DNA from 2 places in the Agromyces sp. NPDC060279 genome. Region 2 is predicted to be linked to the other one. Evidence: predicted binding sites of a transcription regulator. Region 2 holds the regulator's gene; the other holds the start of a gene.

Region 1 (8,248 bases), on a different contig from region 2:
GGGGAATGGCCCGCGCTAGGCTTGGCGCAGAGGCCGGATGCCTCGGGGGGAACTGCGCCTGAAGCGGCGCGACCGGGCAGCCGAGCACGAGGAGGGCCAGCGATGAGCGATCCCAGGCAGAACTCCGACCCGGCGTTCACGCCGGCGTCGGCCGACTTCGGCATGGCGACCTCGGCGACGCCACCCGAGGACCCGATCGTTCCCAACTACGTCGACCAGGAGTCGCGCATCCCGGCGCCGGCCAAGACGAACACCCTCGCGGTCGTGTCGCTGGTCGCCTCGCTCGCGGGTCTGCTCACCGGGTTCGGCTTCATCGTCGGCATCATCTGCGGCCACATCTCGCTCAGCCAGATCAAGCAGCGAGGCGAGGAGGGCCGCGGCGCGGCGCTCGCCGGCACCATCATCGGCTACGTCGGCGTCGCGCTCTCGGTCATCGCCATCATCGTCGTCATCGTCGTGGTGGCGGCCGCCGCCACGATGTCCAACGTCAGCGTCAGCGGCTGAGCCGCCGCAGATCCCGACCCCAGCCGTCCCGCGCTCCGCGCGCGACACGAGAGGCACGCACATGAGCGACCAGAACACCCCGCAGACCCCGGCCGAGCCCGAGCCGAGCGCCGCCGGCACCCCCGAGGTGCCCTCGGCGCCCGAGCCGCCGGCCTCGCCCGAGCCGCCTGCGACGCCCGCCGCGCCCGAGCCCCCGGCGGCTCCGACGCCGCCGTCGTACGGTGCGCCCGAGGCCCCGGCGCCCGAGGCTCCGGCGTACGGCGCCCCGCAGCCGCCCGCCGCCGCCCCGGCTCCGCCGGCGTACGGCCAGCCGCAGCAGCCCTACGGCCAGCAGCCCTACGGCCAGCAGCAGCCCTACGGCCAGCAGCAGTACGCGCAGCAGCCCGGCTACGGGCAGCAGCCCGGCTACGGGCAGCAGCCCTACGGCCAGCAGCCCGGCTACGCCGCGTACGCCCCGGCCCCGGCGGCGCCCACGCCCACGCTCAGCATCATCTCGATGATCGGCGGCATCCTCGGCCTGCTGGGCAGCCTGTTCTACGGCTTCGGCGCGCTCTTCTCGATCGCGGCCATCGTGCTCGGCTTCCTCGGCCGCAAGAAGGAGCCGGCGGCCAAGGGCTTCTGGCTCACCGGCCTCATCACCGGCTTCGTGGGCATCGCGATCGGCCTGCTCTGGGTCATCGGCATCGTGATCTTCTTCATCGTGCTCGCCGCGTCGACCAGTAGCTACCCGTACTGATCGGAATCGCCCTGTCCGAATCGAACGATCGTTCGGGGGACCCGTCGGACGACGGGACCCCCGAGCGCTTCGACCCCACGCGGCCGCTCGCGCCCTACGAGCCGGCCGAGCCGACCTTCCGCGGCGAGCCCGCCGTGCGCGAGGCCCTCGGCGGCGCGACCGGGCGCCGGCGCCGCCCCGACGACGAAGGCGCGGCTGGCGCACCGGCGGCGGAGCCGCGCCGGCTCGACGAGCCGCCGACCGCGATCGAGCAGCGCGAGTACGAGGTGCCCGTCGACACCGGGCAGCTGCGCTCGCTCTCGACTGGGCAGCTGCTGCTCGTGCATCGGCCGCCCCTGCCCGAACCGGTCGAGCACGTCGACGTCGCCGACGATGACGACGCGCAGCGGCGGGTCTACAGCTGGATCTCGGTGATCACCGGCACGATCGGCGGCATCGCCTCGCTCTTCGTGGGCTGGATGCTGCCCGTCTCGCTCGCCGCGATCGTCTTCGGCGTGCTCGGCCTCCGCCGCGAGGAGCACGGTCGCACGCTCGCCTTCGCGGGCATCGGCACCGGCCTCGGCGGGCTCGTGTTCTCGGCCGTGTGGATCGGCTACTACGCGATCGTCTTCGGCGCGCTCCCGCGCTGAGGCCCGGCGGCCCGGCTCAGTCGGCGCGTTCGACGAGCAGCGCGACGTGCCGACCGGCCTCGCGCGTCAGGATGATCGTCGCCGAGGCCGCACCCGAGAGCTTCAGCCGGGTGCGCAGCGCCGCCGGGTCCACGTCGACCCCGCGCTTCTTGATCTCGAGCGTGCCGACGCCGCGGCTTGCGAGCTCGCGGCGCAGCTGCCGCTCCTCGGCGGGCAGCCGTTCCAGCACCCGGAACGCGCGGGCGAACGGCGTCTCGACCAGGCGGTCGCCGCTCAGGTAGGCGATGCCGTCGGAGAGCATCCGCGCGTCCAGCGAGCGGGCGAGGTCGCCGATCAGCCGGGCCCGGATGACGCTGCCGTCCGGCTCGTAGACGTAGCCGCCGAGCTCGCCGACGGGCTCGTCGGGGCTGTCGGCCGCGGCGGTGAGCTCGTGCGCGGTGCCGCCCCGGATGACGAGGGCCGCACGGCCGACGCCCGGCCGGGCGAGCGCGCCGAGCCAGACGGCGAGCTCCACGACGTCGCCGTCGACCGAGACCCACTGCGCCTCGGCGCCCGCCGGGATCACCCCGCGGTCGGTGCCGGGCCCGAGCTTCACGCCCACGGGGAGCCGGTCGGCGAGCCCGAAGGCGAAGTCGAGGGGCGGGGAGTAGTCGGAGGCATCCGCCAGCCGTCGCGTGCTGCCGCCCGAGGTGACCCGGCGCGCCGGGTCGAGCCACGCGCCACCGATGCCGCCGAGGGCGACCTCCTCGGCGCGCGCGTGCAGCACGGTGGCCTGCGGGAACGGGGTCAGGTTGTACGCGGCGATCGCGGCGGTCACCTCGTCGGCGTCCGCCGCGGTGACCTCGAGGTCGATCGCGGCGAGGGCGAGGGCGTCGCCGCCGATGCCGCAGCCGAGGTCGGCGACGTGCGAGATGCCCGCGCGGGCGAAGCGGCCGGCGTGCAGCGCCGCCACGTTCAGCCGCGTCGCCTGTTCGAGGCCGGGCTCGGTGAAGAGCATGCGCGAGGCGAACTCGCCGAACTTCGCCCGCCCCTTCGCGCGCAGCCGGGCCTGACTCAGCACGGCCGCCACGAGGGCGGGGGCGTGGCCCTGCTTGCGCAGTGCCGCGACGGTCTTCACGACGTCGGCCTTCGCGTCCCACTCACCGATCGAATCGAGGAGGCGGAGCCCCTCCGGCGACAGCAGTTCCACGAGTTCGGCGCGATCCACCCGGCCACGCTAGCACCCGCGGTTCCCCCCACACCCGCTCCAGGAGCGAGCTGCACGACGATTCGGGCGGCGCGCCGGGCGGACGCGCCGGAGGCGGCGGATCGTCGTGCGACTCGCGCCCCCAACCCGACGCTGGCACTCACGTTGCACGAGTGCCAGATGCACCCTAGACTTCAGTTAGCACTCTCGTTCCGAGGCTGCTAACCCAGTCTTCCAAGACAAGTCGTCATCTAGAAAAGGGGTCAACCGTGTCGGTTTCCATCAAGCCGCTCGAGGATCGCATCGTCATCAAGCAGGTCGAGGCTGAGCAGACCACTGCGTCGGGCCTCGTCATCCCCGACACCGCCAAGGAGAAGCCGCAGGAGGGCGAGGTCGTCGCCGTCGGCCCCGGCCGCATCGACGACAACGGCAACCGCGTGCCGCTCGACGTCGCCGTCGGCGACCGCGTGCTCTACTCGAAGTACGGCGGCACCGAGGTCAAGTTCGGCGCCGACGAGTTCCTCGTGCTCTCGGCCCGCGACGTCCTCGCGGTCGTCGTCCGCTGACCTTCAGCATCGTTCGCAACGGCCCGGATGCCTCGTGCATCCGGGCCGTTCCGCGTTCCCGGGGCTCGCGGCAACCTCGAACGTCGCCGGCCGGGCGTAGGCTGAGCCGGTGAACAGCCCCGCCGACCGCCCAGCCGAGACGGCCGGCGCCGCATCCGCCGCCCGCCCGTCGGGCGGGCCCTCGCCGCTCAGCCGTTCCGGGCTCGGCTACGCCGTGTCCGCCTACGTGCTCTGGGGCTTCCTGCCCGTCTACTTCATCGCGCTCGCCCCGAGCGGGCCCGTCGAGATCGTCGCCTGGCGCATCCTGCTCTCCCTCGTCTTCTGCGCGCTGCTGCTCGCGGTGACCCGGGGCTGGCGGCCGTTCTGGGCGCTGCTGCGCGACCGCCGGGTGCTCTTCACCATGGGCGCCGCCGGGGTGCTCATCTTCGTGAACTGGCTCACCTACGTCTACGCCGCGGTGTCGGGCCAGGTCGTCGAGGCCGCGCTCGGCTACTTCATCAACCCGATCGTGACGGTCTTCCTCGGCGTGCTCGTGCTGCGCGAACGGCTCAGCACCATGCAGTGGGTCGCGGTCGGCATCAGCATCGTCGCGGTCGTCGTGCTCGCCGTCGGGCACGGGCAGTTCCCGTGGATCGCGCTGGTGCTCGCCTTCTCCTTCGGCTTCTACGGCCTCATCAAGAAGCGCGTCGGGCATCGCGTCGACGCGGTGTCCGGGCTCACCCTTGAGACCCTCTGGCTCGCCCCGGTGGCTGCGGGCCTGCTCTGGTGGGTCGCCGCGAGCGGCGCACTCACCATGGGCACGGTGAGCGCGTGGCACACGGTGCTCCTCGCCTGCGCGGGCGCCGTGACCGCCGTGCCGCTGCTGCTGTTCGCCGCGGCCTCGCGCCGACTGCCGCTCATCCACCTCGGCTTCATCCAGTACTTCGCCCCGTTCATCCAGTTCCTCGTCGGCGTGCTCATCCTGCGCGAGCCGATGCCGATCGAGCGCTGGATCGGCTTCGCCCTCGTCTGGGTCGCCCTCATCGTGCTGACGATCGACCTCGTGCGCAACGCCCGCGCCACCCGCAAGGTCGTCGCCGAGCCCGTCTGATCCGAGCGTCGATGGGCGTCGCGGCGCACGGATGCTGCGCCGAAACCGGTCCCGAGGGCGCGACGGTCACGATGAACGCGGTGTTACGCGGTTGTGACCGGCATCCCTTGTTTCCGCGTTGGCCGGGCAATACTGTCAAAACCACGGCGTCATCTGACGCATCGTTCTGTCCGAATCCTTAGTCCCAAGGAGCACCATGAGCGTATTCGCGAAGGCTACGGCCAAGCGCGGTGCACGCGGAATCTGGACGGGGGTCGCCCTCGCCGGCGCCGCCGCCCTCCTTCTCTCCGCCTGCACGAGCGGCGGCGGTAGCACGACCGCCCCGACCGACGAACCCGCAGACACCGGCGACGCCCTGCCCATCGAGTCGGGCCCGCGCGATCTCACCCTGAAGGTCGGTCAGCTCGCGCCCCAGTCGGGCAGCCTCGCCGTCCTCGGCCCGCCCCAGATCGCGGCAGCGAAGCTCGCGGTCGACGACATCAACAAGGCCGACCTCGGCATCCAGCTCGAGCTCATCCTCCGCGACGAGGGCGACACCTCGATCGACGTCGCCACGGGCTCGGTCACCGACCTACTCTCGCAGGGCGTCTCGGCCATCTCGGGTGCGGCCGCGTCGGCGCAGACGCGCAACATCTACGAGCAGGTCACGAGCGCCGGCGTGGTGCTCATGTCGCCGTCGAACACGGGTCTCGACCTGTCGACGATCGACGACAACGACCTCTACTGGCGCACGGCGCCCTCCGACCTGCTGCAGGGCGAGGTGCTGGGCAACCTGATCGCCGAGGACGGCAACAGCACCCTCGGCATCATCTTCCAGAACGACGCCTACGGCACCGGCTTCGCCGACACGACGAAGAAGGCGTTCGAGAGCGCGGGCGGTGAGGTCGTCGCGGAGTCCTCGTACAACACGGGCGACACCAACTTCACCACGCAGATCTCCGACGTGACGGCGCAGTCGCCCGACGCGATCGCGATCATCTCCTTCGACCAGGCGAAGATCATCATCCCGGAGCTCGTCGGCGGCGGCTTCCCGGGCGACAAGATCTACCTGACCGACGGAAACCGGCTCGACTACAGCGACGTGTTCGCCCCCGGGCTGATCAAGGGCGCCAAGGCGACCACCCCGGGTCTCGACCTGGGGACGCTCGGCGACTTCACCGACCGTCTCCTCGAGGTCGACCCGTCGCTGACCGACTTCACCTACGCGGCGGAGTCGTACGACAACATCGTGCTGTTCGCGCTCGCGGCCTACGCCGCGAACGACACGAGCGGCACGAAGATCGCCGAGTACCTCCGTCAGATCTCCGGGTCCGCCGGCGACGGCGAGAAGGTGACCGACTTCGCGCAGGGCGCCGCCCTGCTCGAGAAGGGCGAGCAGATCGATTACGACGGTCTCTCAGGCCCCATCACCTTCGACGAGAACGGTGACCCGACGGGTGCCACGATCGGCATCTACGAGTACCAGGACGACAACACCTCGACCCGCATCAACTAGTCGCGGTGGAAGGCCCCGGCGAGCGTTCCGCTCGCCGGGGCCTTCGTCGTGCCCGGGCCTTCGTCGTGCCCGGGCCTTCGTCATGCCGGGGGAACGCCAAAGGGCGGGTGGATGCCGAGGCATCCACCCGCCCTTTCAGCGGCGCTGAGGCGGCCGCTCAGTCGTCCTGACCGAGGGTGCCGAGGTAGAGCCCGATCACCTTCGGATCGTTCAGCAGCTCGCGGCCGGTGCCCTCGTAGGCGTCGCGGCCCTGGTCGAGCACGTAGCCGCGGTCGCAGATCTGCAGGCAGCGCCGGGCGTTCTGCTCCACCATGATGGTCGTGACGCCGGCCCGGTTGATCTCCTTGACCCGCAGGAACGCCTCGTCCTGCTTCACGGGGGACAGGCCCGCGCTCGGCTCGTCGAGGAGCAGCACGTGCGGCCCCATCATGAGGGCGCGACTCATCGCGACCATCTGCCGCTCGCCGCCGGAGAGGGAGCCGGCGCGCTGCCCGAGCCGCTTGCCGATCTCCGGGAAGATCGCGGTCACGAACTCGAGCCGCTCCTTCAGCCCCTTGGGCTTCTGGTACAGGCCCATCTCCAGGTTCTCCTGGATGGTGAGCGAGGGGAACACGTTGTTCGTCTGCGGCACGAAGCCGACGCCCTTGGCGACGAGCTTGTTCGCCTTCAGGTTCGTGATGTCCTCGCCGTTCAGCAGCACGGCGCCCTTGCGCACCTTCACGAGGCCGAAGATGGACTTCAGCAGCGTGGACTTGCCGGCGCCGTTCGGACCGATGATGCCGATGAGCTCGCCCTGCCTCGCGACGAGCGAGCAGCCGTTCAGGATGTTCACGCCGGGCAGGTAGCCCGCGGTGACCTCGGCGACCTCGACGACGACGTCGCCGGGGGCCTCGGTCACGGCCGTGGCGCCGGCCGGTTCACTGTTCGTCATCGATGAGCTCCTTCACTGCTTCGACGTTCGACGTGTGCGCCGCGCCGAGGTCCGTGTCGTGGTGGGCGCCGAGGTAGGCGTCGATCACGGCCTGATCCTGCATGACGGAGTGCGGGTCGCCCTCCGCCACGATGCGTCCCTCCGCCATCACGACGACCCAGTCGGCGATGTGCCGGACCATGTGCATGTCGTGCTCGACGAAGAGCACGGTCATGCCCTGCGTCTTCAGGTCGAGGATGTGGTCGAGGAGGGACTGGGTGAGGGCCGGGTTGACGCCGGCCATCGGCTCGTCGAGCATGACGAGCGTCGGGTCGCTCATGAGCGCCCGCGCCATCTCGAGGAGCTTGCGCTGCCCGCCGGAGAGGCTCGCCGCGTAGTCGTGCTGCTTCGCGTCGAGCTTGAACCGGGCCAGCAGATCGACGGCCTTCGCCTCGATCTCCTGCTCCTGCTTGCGCCAGAGGAACGGCAGCAGCGAGCGGAACAGCTGCTCGCCCGTCTGGTCCTTGGCGCCCAGCTTCATGTTGTCGAGCACGCTCAGCAGGCCGAGCGACTTCGTCAGCTGGAAGGTGCGGATGAGCCCCATGCGCGCCACCCGGTAGGCGGGCACGTGCGCGAGGGAACGGCCATCGAACTGCCACGTGCCCGAGTCGGGCTTGTCGAAGCCCGTCAGCAGGTTGAAGAACGTGGTCTTGCCGGCGCCGTTCGGGCCGATGAGGGCCGTGATCGCGCCGCGCGGGATCTCGACGTGGGCGACGTCGACCGCCGTGAGGCCGCCGAAGGTGCGCGTCACGCCGTCGGCGACGAGGATCGGGTCGACCTTGCGGCAGCCGGGCTCGGCGTCGCCGAGGTGGAGGCCGGTCGACTTCACCGGCCGGGACGTGGGAGTGCTCTCACTTGACAAAGGACATCTCCTTCTTGTTTCCGAGCAGCCCCTGCGGTCTGAAGATCACGAGGAGCATGATCGCGACGCCGACGAGGATGAACCGGAGCTGCCCCGCCTGCACCTCGGAGATCGGGAACCAGCCGGCCTCGACCGCGCGGGCGACGAAGCCCGAGAAGAAGGACAGCAGCACCCAGAACACGATCGAGCCGAGCACGGGGCCCAGGATCG
Region 2 (8,248 bases):
CGAGGATGCGCGTGACGATGCGCAGCCCGGACGCCCCGCCCGGCAGGTCGATCTGGGTGATGTCGCCCGTGACGACCATCTTCGAGCCGAAGCCGAGTCGGGTGAGGAACATCTTCATCTGCTCGGGCGTGGTGTTCTGCGCCTCGTCGAGCACGACGAAGGAGTCGTTCAGCGTGCGGCCCCGCATGTAGGCGAGCGGGGCCACCTCGACGGTGCCCGAGGCGAGCAGCTTCGGCACGAGCTCGGGGTCCATCATCTCGTTGAGCGCGTCGTAGAGCGGCCGCAGGTAGGGGTCGATCTTGTCGGTGAGCGTGCCGGGCAGGAAGCCGAGCCGCTCGCCCGCCTCGACCGCCGGCCGGGTGAGGATGATGCGGCTGACCTCCTTGCGCTGCAGCGCCTGCACGGCCTTCGCCATCGCCAGGTAGGTCTTGCCGGTGCCCGCCGGGCCGATGCCGAACACGATGGTGTGCTCGTCGATCGCGTCGACGTAGGCGCGCTGGCCCTCCGTCTTCGGCCGGATCTGCTTGCCCCGGCTCGATACGATCACCTGTCCGAGCAGCTCCGAGGGGCGCGCGCCCGGGTCCTGCTCGAGGATGCGGGCCGAACTCGTCACCTCGGTCCTCGTGGGGTCCTGGTTCTGCCGCACGAGCGCCAGCAGCTCCTCGATGAGGCGCCGGGCGCGGAGCCGCTCGGCCTCCTCGCCGCGCAGCGAGATCTGGTTGCCGCGGACGTGCACGGTGACGCCCGGGTACTCGCGCTGGATCTGCGCGAGCAGGCGGTCCTGCGGGCCGAGCAGACGCACCATCTCGATGCCGTCGATGTGCAGCAGTTCTTCGTCGGGGCGGGGACGCTCGTCGGCGCCCTGGTCATTCATCGGCTCAGCCGGCAAGCGTGCGCTCCTCGAGGCCCCCGGCGAGGACGTGCGCATGCACGTGGAACACGGTCTGGCCCGCGCCCGCGCCGGTGTTGAAAATCAGTCGGAACTGGCCGTCGGCCAGCTCGTCGGCGACGCCGCGCGCGACCTCGACGAGCTCCGCGAGGAGTCCGGGGTCGCCGGCGGCGAGCTCGACGACGTCGCGGTAGCGCCCCTGCTTCGGGGTGACCACGACGTGGACGGGCGCCTGCGGCGCGATGTCCCGGAACGCGATGACCCGTTCGGTCTCGGCGACGATCGTCGCGGGGATCTCACGCGCGGCGATGCGCTCGAAGACGGTGGGGTCAGCGGCCTGGGCGGTCATGGGTCCATCGTAGCGACGGATGCCTCACCACCGCCCGAGCCGGGCGCTGAGCAGCGCGATCGCGGCGGGCCCGGCGGTCGAGGTGCGCAGCACGGTCGGGCCGAGGCGGACGGGCTCGGCGCCGGCCGCGGTGAGCCGGGCGAGCTCCTCGGGGGCGACCCCGCCCTCCGGCCCCACGAGCAGGGCGAGCGGCCGCTCGTCGAGCTCCAGCTGCGCGAGGCCCTGCTCGGCGGTCGGCTCGAGCACGAGCAGGCGGGTGCCGGCGAGCAGTTCCGGCAGCCGCGCCGTCGGCGTCGCCGCCATGACCTCCGGCACCCAGGCGCGGATCGCCTGCTTGCTCGCCTCGCGGGCGATCGTCGCCCAGCGCTGCCGCCCCTTCTCGGCCTTCGCACCGTCCCAGCGCGACACGGAACGCGCCGCGGACCACGGCACGATGCGGTCGACGCCGAGCTCGGTGGCGGCCTGGACGGCGAGCTCGTCGCGGTCGCCCTTCGCGAGGGCCTGCACGAGCACGAGCGCGGGGTCGGCCGGCTGCTCGCGCCGGGCCTCGTCGACCTCGATCGTGAGCTCGCCCTGGCCGCTCTCGAGCACCGGGCCGGACACGACCGTGCCGCGCCCGTCGCCGATCGCGATCCGCTCGCCGAGGCGCACCCGGGCGACCTGGACGGCGTGGCGCGCCTCCTGCCCGCCGAGCCGCACGACGTCGCCGGGGCCGATCGCCGTCAGCTCCGCGCCCTCGTCGAGGTAGAGACTCGCCATCTCAGCCGAGGAACCGGTCGCGGAGCTTCGCGAAGAGCCCCTGCTGGAAGTGCGCGAGCTCGGGCGCCTTCTGCTTGCGCGCGGCGGCCAGCTTCTCGACGAGCTCGCGCTCCTTGCCGGAGAGCTTCGTCGGGGTGACGACGTGCACGCCGATGCGGAGGTCGCCACGACCGTTGCCGCGGAGCCGCGTGACGCCGCGGTCCTTGACGGTCAGCACCTCGCCCGACTGCAGTCCCGGCTTCAGCTCGAGCTCGACGTCGCCGTCGAGGGCGTGCACCGTGGCGCTGGTGCCGAGCACGGCGTCGGTCATCGCGACCTCGAGCGTGCAGAGCAGGTCGTCGCCGTCGCGGCTGAAGACCTCGTGCGTCTTCACCTTCATCTCGAGGTAGAGGTCGCCGTTCGGGCCGCCGGCGGGACCGGCCTCGCCCGAGCCCGGCATCTGCAGCCGGAGGCCCGTGTCGACGCCGGCGGGAATGTCGACCGGCACGGTGCGACGAGCCCGGACCCGGCCCTGCCCCTGGCAGGTCACGCAGGGCGTGGCGATGATCGTGCCGTAGCCGCGGCAGGAGCCGCAGGGGCTCGCGGTGACGACGTTGCCGAGCAGCGAGCGCACGGTGCGCTGGATCTGCCCGGTGCCGTGGCAGATGTCGCACGTGACGGGCGAGGTGCCCGGGGCGCAGCAGCTGCCGTGGCACGTCTCGCAGACGACCGCGGTGTCGACCTCGAGCTCGCGGTGCGTGCCGAAGATGACCTCCTCGAGGCCGAGCTCCACGCGGATCAGCGCGTCCTGCCCGCGTTCGCGCCGCGAGCGCGGCCCCCGGCTCTGCTGGCCGCCGCCGAAGAAGGTCTCGAAGATGTCGCCGAAGCCCCCGAAGCCGGCCTGGCCGCCGAAGCCGCCCTGCCCGCCGAGGTCGTACTGCTGGCGCTGCTTCGGGTCGGAGAGCACGTCGTAGGCGTGCGTCACCTCCTTGAAGCGCTCGGACGCCTCGGCGCCCGGGTTGACGTCGGGGTGCAGCTCGCGGGCGAGCCGGCGGTAGGCCTTCTTGATCTCGTCAGGGGTGGCGTCGCGGGAGACGCCGAGGACCTCGTAGTGGTCTGCCACGGAGGGCGGTTCCTTTCGATGGGTGCCGGGGTGCGGCTGGTCGATGACGGCGGCGGGTCAGTGCTCGCCGAGCGTGCGGGAGAGATAGCGCGCGACCGCGCGGACCGCCGCCATGCTCGTGGTGTAATCCATGCGGGTCGGGCCGACGACGCCGAGCCGCGAGACGTCGCGGCCGGCCACCGCGAACGAGCTCGCGACGACCGAGGTCTCGGCGAGGCCGAAGGGGGCGTTCTCGCGACCGATGCTGACGGCGACGCCGTGCTGATCGGACGCCATCTCGCCGAAGAGCTTCAGCAGCACGACCTGCTCCTCGATGGCCTCGATCACTCCGAGGATGGAGCCGGCGAAGTCCTGCTCGGTGCGCACCAGGTTCGCGGCGCCGGCGACCACGAGGCGGTCGCCGCGCTGGACGCGGGCCTGCTCGGCGAGGGTGGTCGCGAGCGTGTGCAGCACCTGCGCGTGCCGCGGGTCGACCGCGGGCACCTCGCCTGAGAGCGCCTGCGCGGCCTCGGCGAGGGTGCGCCCGGCGGCGAGTTCGTTGAAGCGGGCCCGGAGCGAGGCGAGCGTCTGCTCGTCGACCGGCGAGCCGAGCTCGGCGACGCGCTGCTCGACCTGGCCGGAGTCGGTGATGAGGATGCAGAGCACCCGGTCGGGCGCGAGCGCCACGAGCTCGACGTGGCGCACCCGCGAGTTCGCGAAGCTCGGGTACTGCACGACGGCGAGCTGGTTGGTGAGCTGCGCGATCAGCCGCACGGTGCGGGCCAGGAGCTCGTCGAGGTCGCTCGACTCGCCGAGGAAGGTCTCGATGGCGTGGCGCTGGGCCTGGCTCAGCGGCCGCAGCTCGCTCAGCTGGTCGACGAAGACGCGGTAGCCCTTGTCGGTGGGGATGCGCCCGGACGAGGTGTGCGGGGCCGCGATCAGCTCCTCCTCTTCGAGCAGGGCCATGTCGTTGCGGATCGTCGCGGCCGAGACGCCGAAGGCGTGCCGCTCGACGATCGTCTTCGAGCCGACCGGCTCGCGGGAGGCGACGTAGTCCTGCACGATCGCGCGGAGCACGGCGAGCCCTCGATCGGAGACCATCAGCCCCACCTCCCGTCCATTGGCACTCGTCTTCTTCGAGTGCCAATCCTATCGCGACATCCTGCGCCGCGGGCATTGCGACGCCCCACGGGCGGCGCTACGGTGATCCCGAGTCCGCGCGCCGTCCCCCGAACGGGTCCGTACGAGCCGCGGCCGATCCCCAGCCCCGAAAGGCATCGCCATGACCGACCCCAACGCACAGACGCCCGACCCGAACGTGCCGCCCCAGCAGCCCGTGCCCCCGCAGCCGGCCGCCGCAGCCGGGCCGCTCCCGCAGGACCAGGACATCCAGTGGGCCTCCTTCGCCCACCTCGGCGGCATCCTCGGCTTCCTGCCCTCGCTGATCATCTGGCTCGTCTTCAAGGACCGCGGCCAGTTCACCAACGTCGAGGCGAAGGAGGCCCTGAACTTCCAGATCACGATGCTCATCGGCTACGTCATCGGCGCCGTGCTCTCGATCATCCTCATCGGCGGCCTCATCTCGCTCGCCGTCTGGGTGATCTCCATCGTCTTCTCGATCATCGCGTTCCTGCGCGTGAAGGACGGGCAGCACTACCGCTACCCCTTCGCGCTCCGGCTCATCAAGTAGTCGAACTCGGCCGATCCAGGCCGCAGCAGCACCGGCGGCGCGCCGGACGGGCCCTTCCGTCCGGCGCGCCGTTTCTGCCACCATGGAGGCGTCCGACCATCCCACCGCGCAGGCGGTGCAGCCAGGAGGCCTTCCATGACCGACGTGCCCACCCCACCGACCCCGCCGACGCCGCCGCCTCCCGGCCCGCCGGCTCCCCCGCCCGGCAGCCCCTACCAGCAGTCGCAGCCGCTCAACCCGGCCGACGAGAAGCTCTGGGCGACGCTCGTGCACATCGGCGGCATCTTCTTCGGCTTCATCCCGGCGCTGCTCGGGTACCTGCTGCTGAAGGACAAGGGCCCGTTCGTGCGCGCGCACACCGCGACGGCGCTGAACTTCCAGCTCACCATGCTCATCGCGAGCATCGTCGGCGGCATCCTGACCATCGTCATCATCGGCTTCTTCGTGATCCTCGCCGTCGCCATCGTGGTGATCGTGTTCAGCATCATCGCGGCCATCAAGGCGAACCAGGGCCAGCCCTACGTCTACCCGATGTCGATCAAGTTCGTGAGCTGATCACCGCATCCTCGAATCGCCCGTCTCCCCCGCGGAGGCGGGCGATTCGGCGTTCCGGCCCGATCGGAGCCCGCGCGACTCAGCCGAGCAGACGCCGGACCACGGCGTCGGCGAGCAGCCGTCCGCGGCGAGTGAGCGTCAGCCGGCCGGCGAGCGCCGCCCTCGGCTCGACGAGCTCGTCGGCGATGAGGCCGGCGATCGCCGAGCGCCCCGGCTCGGGGAGCGAGGCGATCTCGAGCCCCTCGCGGATCCGGGTGCCGAGCAGCACCCGCTCGGTCTCCCGCGTCGCCGCGTCGAGCGTCTCCCGGCCGACCGCCGGAGAGACGCCGGCGGCGATGCGGTCGGCGTACGCGGCCGGGTGCTTCGCGTTCCACCAGCGCACGCCGCCGACGTGGCTGTGCGCGCCGGGCCCGACGCCCCACCAGTCGTCGCCGCGCCAGTACCCGAGGTTGTGCTGCGAACGGTGCGCCTCGCCGCGAGCCCAGTTGCTCACCTCGTACCAGCCGAAGCCAGCCTCGGCGAGCAGCTCGTCGGCGAGCTCGTACATGTCGGCGGCGAGGTCGTCGTCGGGGGCGGCGAGCTCGCCGCGGCGCACCTGGCGGGCGAGCTTCGTGCCGTCCTCGACGATGAGCGAGTAGGCACTCAGATGGTCGGGCTCGGCGGCGATGGCGGCCTCGAGACTCGTGCGCCAGTCCACCAGGCGCTCGCCCGGCGTGGAGTAGATCAGGTCGAGGCTGACGTCGAGCCCCGCTTCGCGCGCCCAGGCGACGACGAGCGGCACCCGCGCGGGGTCGTGCGTGCGGTCCAGGGTCGCGAGCACGCTCGGCACCGCCGACTGCATGCCGAACGAGACGCGGGTGAAGCCGCCGTCACGGAGCTCGGCGAGGTACGCGGCATCCACCGAGTCCGGGTTCGCTTCCGTGGTCACCTCGGCACCCGGGCGGATGCCGAACTCGCGGCGTGCGGCCGCGAGCATCTCGACGAGCTGAGCGGCGGGCAGCAGCGTCGGGGTGCCGCCGCCGAAGAACACGGTGCTGAGCTCGCGGGCCGGCAGACCGGATGCCTCGAGCGCCGCCGCGCCGAAGCGCAGTTCCCCGATCGCCTGTCCTGCGTAGTCGGCCTGCGCGACGCCGCGCAGCTCGGTCGCCGTGTACGTGTTGAAGTCGCAGTACCCGCAGCGCACGCGGCAGAAGGGCACGTGCACGTACAGCCCGAGCGCACGCTCGGCGACGCCGTCGATGGTCTGGGCGGGCAGCAGCCCGTCCGCCGGCGCGGGATCGCCGATGGGGAGCGGTCCGGCCACGGCTCAGACGAAGGCGGGGTGCAGCGCGCGCAGCTCCCGCTGGGTGAGCTCGCGGCGGCGGCGGCGCACGGCGGGGGCCACGACGGCGCGGGCGCCGCCCGCCGTCTGCAGCGCCGAGCGGATCGTGAGCCAGACGCTGTCGTCCTCGCGGTGCTCGAGCACGAACGACTCCTCGCCGCTCTCCTCGCCGTCGGCGGTCGTGCCGTAGGCGAAGCCGATGCGGTCCGGCTCGTCGATGACGTAGACGACGAGCACGTGCGTGTCGTGGTGCCCGAAGCGGCGCTGCGAGCGGAGCGTCGCGGTCATCCCCGCAGCGAGGTACGGTGTGCCGTCGGCGGCGAAGCGCTGCTCGGTGTGCGGCTGGGCGCCGGCGGCGGGCGCCCCCTCGACGTCGTAGGCGATGCCGGTGTACTGCGTGCCGGTGCCGGCGGTCACGTCGAGCACCTCGAGCCCGGCGCCGCGCTGGACGCCCCAGGTCATCAGTTCTTCCGCGGCCTTCTCGAAGCGCTCCCGCCCCGAGCCGATCTTCACGCTGTCCTCCGCCGGGCGGTAGCCCGCCGGCGGGTAGCGGAGGAGATCGGGGGCCTGGGTGGCCCCGATCGCCCCGTACGTCACCGACTGGTCGGTGAACGAGCTCCGTCGCTTCATGACGCGCTCCCTACTTCTTCTTGGAGTCCTTGGACTCGGTGTCTCCCGAGAGCGCGGCGATGAACGCCTCCTGGGGGACCTCGACGCGCCCGACCATCTTCATGCGCTTCTTGCGCTCCTTCTGCTTCTCGAGGAGCTTGCGCTTGCGGCTGATGTCGCCGCCGTAGCACTTCGCCAGCACGTCCTTGCGCATGGCCCGGATGGACTCGCGCGCGATGATGCGCGCGCCGATCGCCGCCTGGATCGGCACCTCGAACTGCTGGCGCGGGATGAGCTCGCGGAGTCGCCCGGTCATCAGCACGCCGTACGCGTAGGCCTTGTCGCGGTGCACGATCGCGCTGAAGGCGTCGACCTGCTCGCCCTGGAGCAGGATGTCGACCTTGACCAGGTCGGCCGCCTGGTCGCCGGACGGCTCGTAGTCGAGCGAGGCGTAGCCGGCGGTCTTCGACTTCAGCTGGTCGAAGAAGTCGAACACGATCTCGCCGAGCGGCATGTCGTAGCGGATCTCGACGCGGTCCTCACCGAGGTACTCCATGCCGAGCAGGGTGCCGCGGCGCGACTGGCACAGCTCCATGATCGTGCCGACGTAGTCCTTCGGCGCGAGGATCGCGGCCTTCACCATCGGCTCGCGGACCTCGGCGATCTTCGCGCCGGTCGGGAACTCGCTCGGGTTCGTCACCGTGACGGTCTTCTTGTCCTCCGTCGTGACCTCGTAGACCACCGAGGGCGCGGTCGCGATGATGTCGAGACCGAACTCGCGGCGGAGCCGCTCGGTGACGATCTCGAGGTGCAGGAGGCCAAGGAAGCCGGCGCGGAAGCCGAAGCCGAGGGCGACCGAAGTCTCGGGCTCGTAGACGAGCGCGGCATCCGAGAGCTTCAGCTTGTCGAGCGCCTCGCGCAGCTCCGGGTAGTCGCTGCCGTCGATCGGGTACAGCCCCGAGAAGACCATCGGCAGCGGCTCGGTGTAGCCGTCG

Evidence for each region. Region 2 encodes HrcA, which represses chaperone genes, less so after heat shock. Its sites were predicted from a motif close to TTNGCACTCGNNNNNNNCGAGTGCNAA; they were not measured.
Region 1: a site for HrcA is predicted at 3,209-3,235, ahead of groES (co-chaperone GroES). Genes of this name have one in related genera too.

The regions. Positions count from the first base shown of each region.
Region 1 covers NZ_JBHXBK010000001.1:968,275-976,522, reverse strand. The annotation lists gene ACFWE1_RS04555 (DUF4190 domain-containing protein) at 103-504, shown strand; gene ACFWE1_RS04550 (hypothetical protein) at 566-1,240, shown strand; gene ACFWE1_RS04545 (hypothetical protein) at 1,375-1,869, shown strand; gene ACFWE1_RS04540 (SAM-dependent methyltransferase) at 1,886-3,076, opposite strand; gene groES (co-chaperone GroES) at 3,325-3,621, shown strand; gene rarD (EamA family transporter RarD) at 3,731-4,711, shown strand; gene ACFWE1_RS04525 (ABC transporter substrate-binding protein) at 4,908-6,206, shown strand; gene ACFWE1_RS04520 (ABC transporter ATP-binding protein) at 6,364-7,137, opposite strand; gene ACFWE1_RS04515 (ABC transporter ATP-binding protein) at 7,124-8,038, opposite strand; gene ACFWE1_RS04510 (branched-chain amino acid ABC transporter permease) at 8,028-8,248, opposite strand, start outside.
Region 2 covers NZ_JBHXBK010000003.1:185,383-193,630, forward strand. The annotation lists gene ACFWE1_RS11975 (PhoH family protein) at 1-874, opposite strand, end outside; gene ACFWE1_RS11980 (histidine triad nucleotide-binding protein) at 879-1,238, opposite strand; gene ACFWE1_RS11985 (16S rRNA (uracil(1498)-N(3))-methyltransferase) at 1,263-1,997, opposite strand; gene dnaJ (molecular chaperone DnaJ) at 1,999-3,099, opposite strand; gene hrcA (heat-inducible transcriptional repressor HrcA) at 3,157-4,179, opposite strand; gene ACFWE1_RS12000 (DUF4870 domain-containing protein) at 4,361-4,768, shown strand; gene ACFWE1_RS12005 (DUF4870 domain-containing protein) at 4,904-5,323, shown strand; gene hemW (radical SAM family heme chaperone HemW) at 5,403-6,626, opposite strand; gene ACFWE1_RS12015 (DUF1990 family protein) at 6,630-7,274, opposite strand; gene lepA (translation elongation factor 4) at 7,285-8,248, opposite strand, start outside.